Regions from separate parts of the Pseudarthrobacter lactosi genome, predicted to be linked through region 3. Evidence: riboswitches for the same ligand, from Rfam matches in the RefSeq annotation. Region 3 holds a riboswitch; each other region holds the start of a gene.
What was found. A riboswitch is a leader RNA that binds a small molecule or an ion and turns the genes downstream of it on or off. The one in region 3 is predicted to bind S-adenosylmethionine.
Positions count from the first base shown of each region.

Region 1: it holds a riboswitch for S-adenosylmethionine, as region 3 does, so the genes downstream of both, metX (homoserine O-acetyltransferase MetX) here and ACZY0Q_RS05120 (aminotransferase class V-fold PLP-dependent enzyme) in region 3, are expected to answer to the same signal.
Region 2: it holds a riboswitch for S-adenosylmethionine, as region 3 does, so the genes downstream of both, ACZY0Q_RS17995 (DUF1737 domain-containing protein) here and ACZY0Q_RS05120 (aminotransferase class V-fold PLP-dependent enzyme) in region 3, are expected to answer to the same signal.

Region 1 is NZ_JBVAYS010000002.1:616,382-618,572, reverse strand. Features, by position in the region: gene ACZY0Q_RS12675 (hypothetical protein) at 1-224, shown strand, start outside; gene metX (homoserine O-acetyltransferase MetX) at 308-1,423, opposite strand; SAM riboswitch class IV at 1,436-1,550, opposite strand; gene ACZY0Q_RS12665 (bifunctional o-acetylhomoserine/o-acetylserine sulfhydrylase) at 1,618-2,191, opposite strand, start outside.
Region 2 is NZ_JBVAYS010000004.1:181,804-183,994, forward strand. Features, by position in the region: gene opgC (OpgC domain-containing protein) at 1-165, opposite strand, end outside; gene ACZY0Q_RS17990 (hypothetical protein) at 252-761, opposite strand; SAM riboswitch class IV at 887-1,002, shown strand; gene ACZY0Q_RS17995 (DUF1737 domain-containing protein) at 1,016-1,273, shown strand; gene ACZY0Q_RS18000 (rhodanese-like domain-containing protein) at 1,270-1,683, shown strand; gene ACZY0Q_RS18005 (O-succinylhomoserine sulfhydrylase) at 1,680-2,191, shown strand, end outside.
Region 3 is NZ_JBVAYS010000001.1:1,104,902-1,107,092, forward strand. Features, by position in the region: gene hisN (histidinol-phosphatase) at 1-514, shown strand, start outside; SAM riboswitch class IV at 671-784, shown strand; gene ACZY0Q_RS05120 (aminotransferase class V-fold PLP-dependent enzyme) at 820-2,191, shown strand, end outside.

The DNA.
Region 1 (2,191 bases), on a different contig from region 3:
AGCAGTTTCCGCCGTACGGCCAGCCGCAACCTGACCCCCAGCCGGCGCCGGAGCAGCGCGCGGAAGCACCGCAGCAGCCTGCCGCCCCCGGCATTCCCCTGCCGCCGTCGGGCCCGCAGGGGTACCGCGCCCGGAAACTGGCCGAACTCGACCAGCAGTACAGCAACGGCGAGCTGGCCATGGAGGACTACATGAAGCGCCGCTCCGACATCATGAACGGCTAACCACTTAACAGCGCGAACGTACAGTTGAGGCCCCGATCCGGGGTCACAACTGTCCGTTCGCGCCTAAGGGCAGGGGCCAGCGCTTAGACCAGGAAGGTGTTCCGGAGCTGGACGCCGAGCTGGCCGATCTCGGTCAGGAAGCCGTCGTGGCCGATCGGAGCCTCAATAACGTGCACATCCACGTCACCCGGGAGCGCAACAGCCAGTTCACGGGATTGGGACGGAAAGTACAGCCGGTCACTGTCCACGGCGGCCACGAAGAACCTGGCGGTGGCCCGGCCCAAGGCTTCATCCAGGGTACCCCGCCCGCGGCAGACGTCGTGGCTCATCAGTGCGTCGGTGATGGCGATGTAGCTGTTGGCATCAAAGCGGCGAACCAGCTTTTTGCCCTGGTGGTCCAGGTAGCTTTCCACCTGGTAGCGGCCCCGCTCCCCCAACGCAGCCGCCTGGAACGGTGATTCCGGGTGCTGGGCCGACCGTCCGAAGCGGCCATCGAATTCCTCGGCGGAGCGGTAGGTGATGTGCGCAATGCGCCGCGCCAGCGCCAGCCCGTCCTCCGGCAGCGGACCGCCATAGTAGTCGCCGTCGTTAAAATTGCTGTCCTGGCGGATGGCGAGCGTCTGGGCCTGGGCGAACGCGATCTGTTCGGCCGTGCTAGCGGCACCGATCGAGATAACGGCGCACCGCTGGACCCGTTCCGGGTAGGTGACTGCCCACTCCAGCGCCCGTGCGCCGCCCATGGAGCCGCCCAGCACGGCGTACCAGCTAAGGATGCCCAGCTGGTCAGCCAGCCTGGCCTCAGCTGCCGTGGTGTCCCGCAGTGTTACCAGTGGGAACCGTGACCCCCACGGCTTGCCGTCCGGGGCAACCGAGGACGGCCCGGTGGAGCCGTAACAGCCACCCACAATGTTGATGGAGACCACAAAGAACCGGTCCGTGTCCACCGGCGCGCCGGGTCCGGCCAGCTGTTCCCACCAGCCGGGCTCGTCACTGTCGCCGCGTGTCACGTGCGTGCTGCCGGTCAGGGCGTGCTCAATCAGGACCGCGTTGGAGCCGTCCGCGTTGAGGGTGCCCCACGTTTCATAGCCGAGGGTGACGTCCGGGAGGTAACCGCCGGCTTCGAGCTCAAGTCCGCCGATGCTGGCGTAGCGGACCACGCCGTTTCCGGGTGCTGCAGTACGGGAAATGGTGATCGTCATGGAAGGACCTTTTCTATGCGCTTGCCCACCGTCAATTGACCGGCAGGCCAGGTCCTCACCCGGGGCACCCCGCCGCAAAAGAGGGTTGCCGGCCAGCAAGCCGGGGCTGTCGCTGGCACTCATGACCTGCTTCGAGTGTACGAACAGCCCCGGCCTATGGCTAAGCGTGTGACTGGTTGTGACTTTACGGAGCCCTACTGCTGCTGGCTTCCCGCGTCTTTGTCAGGGTCCGCCGCACCCTTGGCCGCCCGGAACCCGGCCTCAAGGTCGGCGAGGATGTCATCGATGTGTTCGATGCCCACAGACAAACGCACGAGTCCCGGGGTGACCCCGGCGATAGCCTGCTGCTCGGGCGAGAGCTGGCTGTGCGTGGTTGATGCCGGGTGGATCACCAGTGAACGGACGTCCCCGATGTTGGCCACGTGGGAGTGCAGCTCCAGGGCGTCCACGAAGCGCTTCCCTGCCTCTGCGCCCCCGGCCAGGTTGAACGCCACCACCGCACCAGTGCCCTTGGGCCCATATTTGCGGCCGCGCTCGTACCAGGGGCTGGAGGGCAGCCCCGCATAGGCGACGGATTCGACGTCGTCCCTCGCCTCTAGCCACTGGGCGACGTCGACGGCGTTAGCCACGTGCCGCTCCACCCGCAGGCTCAGTGTCTCCAGGCCCTGGGCGATAAGGAAGGCGTTGAAGGGTGACACCGCCGAGCCGAGGTCACGGAGCAGCTGGACGCGCGCCTTCAGGATGTAGGACAGATTGGCGCCGAGTGCT
Region 2 (2,191 bases), on a different contig from region 3:
CGGCTCCGGAGCTGTGCTGGCAGCGCGGGCGGTGCCGGCGGTAAGTCCCATCGCCAGGACAGCCAGCAGGACGGTGAGCAGGAGCACGACGGCGGCCCGCAGCCGTGTCTGCTTGGCAGGGCCGGCAAGGCTGGCGTTGCGGGTCGGAGCGGTGGCTGTTGGCATACTGGTGTAATCCCCCAAGAACGGCTGCTTCAAAGACGGTGGCCGGTGCCTCTGCAAACTCTATCTGCCTCCGCCTTTGGTCCGGTTCAGCCCTGCTTAGTCTCGGGTCCCAGGACCAACAGCGGCACGAGCCGCTGCGCACAGGCGACTCCGACGAGGGTCTGCGGTCCGGCCCCCGCCCTGTTGTTCACCCCGGTGTCGTCGCACCAGTCCACGCCATAGGGGTAGGCCGTGACCCCGGCTGTCCCGGGTGCCATGCCAGCCGGGACGGTGAACACCAAAGTGAAGCCGCCGTCGTCGGTCATGGGAGCGAGCTCTTGCAGCACGGTGGTGCCGTACGGATCCAGCAATTCCGCCTGGACCCGCGCGTCGGCGCCGTAGCGGGCATCGCAGGTGGTGTCCGGCGCGCTGACGGTGACCTGGTCACCCGGTTTCGCGGCGGCCGGCGAGATGGAAAACTCCGGCGGCATGCAGGGCGGCGGAGCGAAAATGTCCCGGCAGCCTGTCGCGCCCAGGAGCACCGGCACGGCGCACAGCCCCACGGCCAAAACCCGTGCCCAGGCGCCCGTCAGTGAGTGGCCCCGCATCTTCCCCATGACCCGATTGTCCCGTCGGCGCCCGGGTTACGGAAGCACGGCGGGGTTACGGAAATTCGCGTTGGTTACGGAACATGACGACGGCGGCCGTGCGGCAGAGCGGGGCGGGTGTTACGTTTTTGGGGAGTAATGAGAACCGGCGCCAAGCCCTGACTGGCCGGTCGGCAACCCTCCCTTTCGCGGCGGGGTGCCTCAGGTGAATACTCGGCATATCGACCAATTCGAGCTGCAAGCGTGAAAGAAGGAGTTCCGTCGTGTCTGACGCCCCCGCCCCTGAAGAGAAACTGTTGTACCGGCTTGTCACCGGGCCGGATGACAGGTCTTTCTGTGAACGGATTTCCACTGCCCTGGCCGAAGGGTATGTCCTGCACGGCAGCCCGGCCGCGACGTTCAACGGCGGAGGCGTGATTGTTGCCCAGGCACTGATCCTCCCGACGGCGATCGCCAGTGCGGATGCCGCCGTCGCCACCGCCGTGGAAGACCTCGAGTTCGACGGCGAGGGCCACGCGTGAGCTACGCCGGAGACCTCACCCCGCAGGAAGCCTGGGCCAAACTGGAGCTGGGCGCCATCCTGGTGGACGTCCGCACCGAGGGCGAATGGGCCCACATCGGCATCCCCGATACCAAGGCCACGGACAACGATCCCCTGTTCATTCCGTGGACGTTCCCGGGCGGCATCCCCAACCCGGATTTCATCACTGACCTGACACAGCAGGCGCCGGAGGACGACGGCACGGAGCTGGTGTTCCTCTGCCGCTCGGGCCAGCGCTCCATCGCCGCCGCCGTCGCCGCGACGCAGGCCGGTTTCACCTCCTACAACGTCCTGGAGGGTTTCGAAGGCGAGCCGGACCGGTACGGCGAGCGCACCGTCAACGGCTGGAAGAACCGCGGCCTGCCCACCAACCTTGGAATTGCCAAGTGACCTTCAACGAAGACGCCGCCGGCTGGAGCGCCGAGACGCAGGCCGTCCGAGGCGGGCTGGACCGCACCAACTTCCAGGAAACCACCGAACCGGTCTTCCTGAACTCGGGCTTCGTCTACGAGTCCGCTGCCGCCGCCGAGCGTGCCTTCACCGGCGAGGACGAACGCTTCGTCTACTCCCGGTACGGCAACCCGTCCGTGGCCACCTTCCAGGAACGCCTCCGCCTGCTCGAAGGCACCGAGGCGTGCTTCGCGACGGCGTCGGGCATGTCAGCGGTGTTCACCGCTCTGGGTGCCCTCTTGGCGGCTGGGGACAGGGTGGTTGCCGCGCGTTCCCTGTTCGGCTCCTGCTTTGTGATCCTGAACGAAATCCTGCCGCGCTGGGGCGTGGAAACCGTGTTTGTTGACGGCCCGGACCTGGATCAGTGGGCTGCCGCACTGTCGGAGCCCACCACCGCCGTGTTCTTCGAATCGCCGTCCAACCCGATGCAGGAAATCGTGGACATCGC
Region 3 (2,191 bases):
CCCGGTCTGGGCCACCCTGATCGCCCTCGTGGACGAAGGCGAACCCGTGGTGGGAGTTGTCAGCGCCCCCGCGCTGGGCAAGCGCTGGTGGGCCGCCAAGGGTTCCGGCGCCTACATGGGCAAGTCGCTCGCCGCCGCAACGCGGCTCCGGGTCTCGGACGTCTCCCAACTTTCGGATGCCTCCCTGTCTTATTCCAGCCTGGGCGGCTGGAAGGAACGCGGCAACCTGGATGAGTTCCTGGGACTGACCGAAGAGGTGTGGCGCACACGCGCCTACGGTGATTTCTGGTCCTACTGCATGGTGGCCGAAGGTTCCGTGGACATTGCCTGCGAGCCGGAGCTGAACCTCTACGACATGGCTGCCCTGGTGCCCATCGTGGTGGAAGCCGGCGGCCGCTTCACCTCCCTGGAGGGTCAGGACGGACCGTTCGGCGGCAACGCGCTGGCCACCAATTCCATCCTGCATTCAGAGGTCCTCAAACGGCTTAACCCGGATCTGGACGACCTCCTTTAGGTCAATTTTCGAATTATCGACGGCGGGCACCTCCTGATGGGGGTGTCCGCCGTCGTATCTTCGACAAATGTTCCCTTCCTCAAACGCACGTAACAAAGCCCTTAACATTGAGCCGGGCTTCCTTCTCCCCCCGGCGCATGTTCTACGCTCTTAACAGGTCACGAGTGCCAGCGCTAAACCCCGGTTTGCTGGCCGGCAACCCTCCATTCGCGGTGGGGTGCCCCGGGTGACGACCAGGCCGGTCCGGAAGGGACACGGCAAGCGCGGATTCCCGGTACCGGGAGTCCTTTTAGAGTGAGGTCTCCGTGACAACTGCCACCGTCTCCCCCAGCAGTGTTTCTCCCAACAACGCCGCTTCGCTGTTCAAGGATGCCGCCGCCGTAGCCGGGCGGCCCCTTTCCGCGGTCACCGGCGCTGAAATCCAGGCACCGTTGATCCAGGGCGGCCACGTCCGCTACGCGAACCTGGACTACGGCGCCTCCGCTCCTGCCCTCTCCGTGGTGTCGGCCTACCTCAACGAGATCCTGCCGTTCTACGCCAGCGTCCACCGCGGCGCCGGCTTTGCATCGCAGATCAGCACCTCCGTCTATGAGAACGCCCGGAACATCGTGCGCGACTTTGTGGGCGGACGCCCGGACGACTCCGTCATCTTCACCCGGAACACCACCGACTCGCTCAACCTGCTGGCGGGCTGCCTGCCGGCGACGGACGGACGGCCCAACGGCGATGTCCTCTACCTGGACATCGAGCACCACGCCAACCTGCTGCCGTGGCAGGGCGTCCCGCACCGCAGCGTCGTCGCAGCGGACACCATCGTGGGGACGCTCGAGGTCCTCCGTGCCGAGCTTGAGCAGGGCAACGTGAGCCTCCTCGCGATCACGGGTGCCTCCAACGTCACCGGCGAGATCCTCCCGGTCAAGGCCCTGGCCGCCCTCGCCCATCAGTACGGCGCACGGATCGTGGTGGATGCCGCTCAGTTGGCGCCGCACCGGCGCATCAATATCAGTGCCGACGACGTCGACTACCTCGCCTTCTCCGGCCACAAGCTCTACGCGCCGTTCGGCTCCGGGGTACTGGTGGGCCGCACCGACTGGCTCGACGCAGGCACTCCCCATCTGGCCGGCGGCGGCGCCGTCCGCGAGGCCAGGCTCGACGGCGTCAGCTGGGCCACCGGTCCGGCCCGGCACGAGGGCGGCTCCCCCAACGTCCTGGGCGCGGCCACGCTGGCCCGAGCCACCCAGGTCATCGCATCCCTGGACCACGACCGCTGGCACGCCCACGAAGCGGCCATCAGGTCATTCCTGGTGGACGGGCTAGGGAAGATCGACGGCGTCACTGTGCATCAGATCTTCTCGGATACGGACGCTGAAACCGGCACCATCGGCGTGGTGAACTTCTCCGTGGCAGGGTACGACGCCGGACTCGTGGCCGCCTACCTGTCGGCCGAACACGGCGTTGGTCTCCGGGACGGCCGCTTCTGCGCGCACCCGCTGCTCAAGCGGCTCGGCCTTCCCTCGGGTTCGCTGCGGGCCAGCTTCGGCGTAGGATCCCGCCTGGAGGATGCCCAGCGGCTCCTCGCCGGACTGGAGCAACTTCGCCGGACCGGCCTGGGCTGGGATTACGTGGTGGACGCGGGGCGCTGGGTTCCGGCCAACGACACCCGAACGTACCCGCACT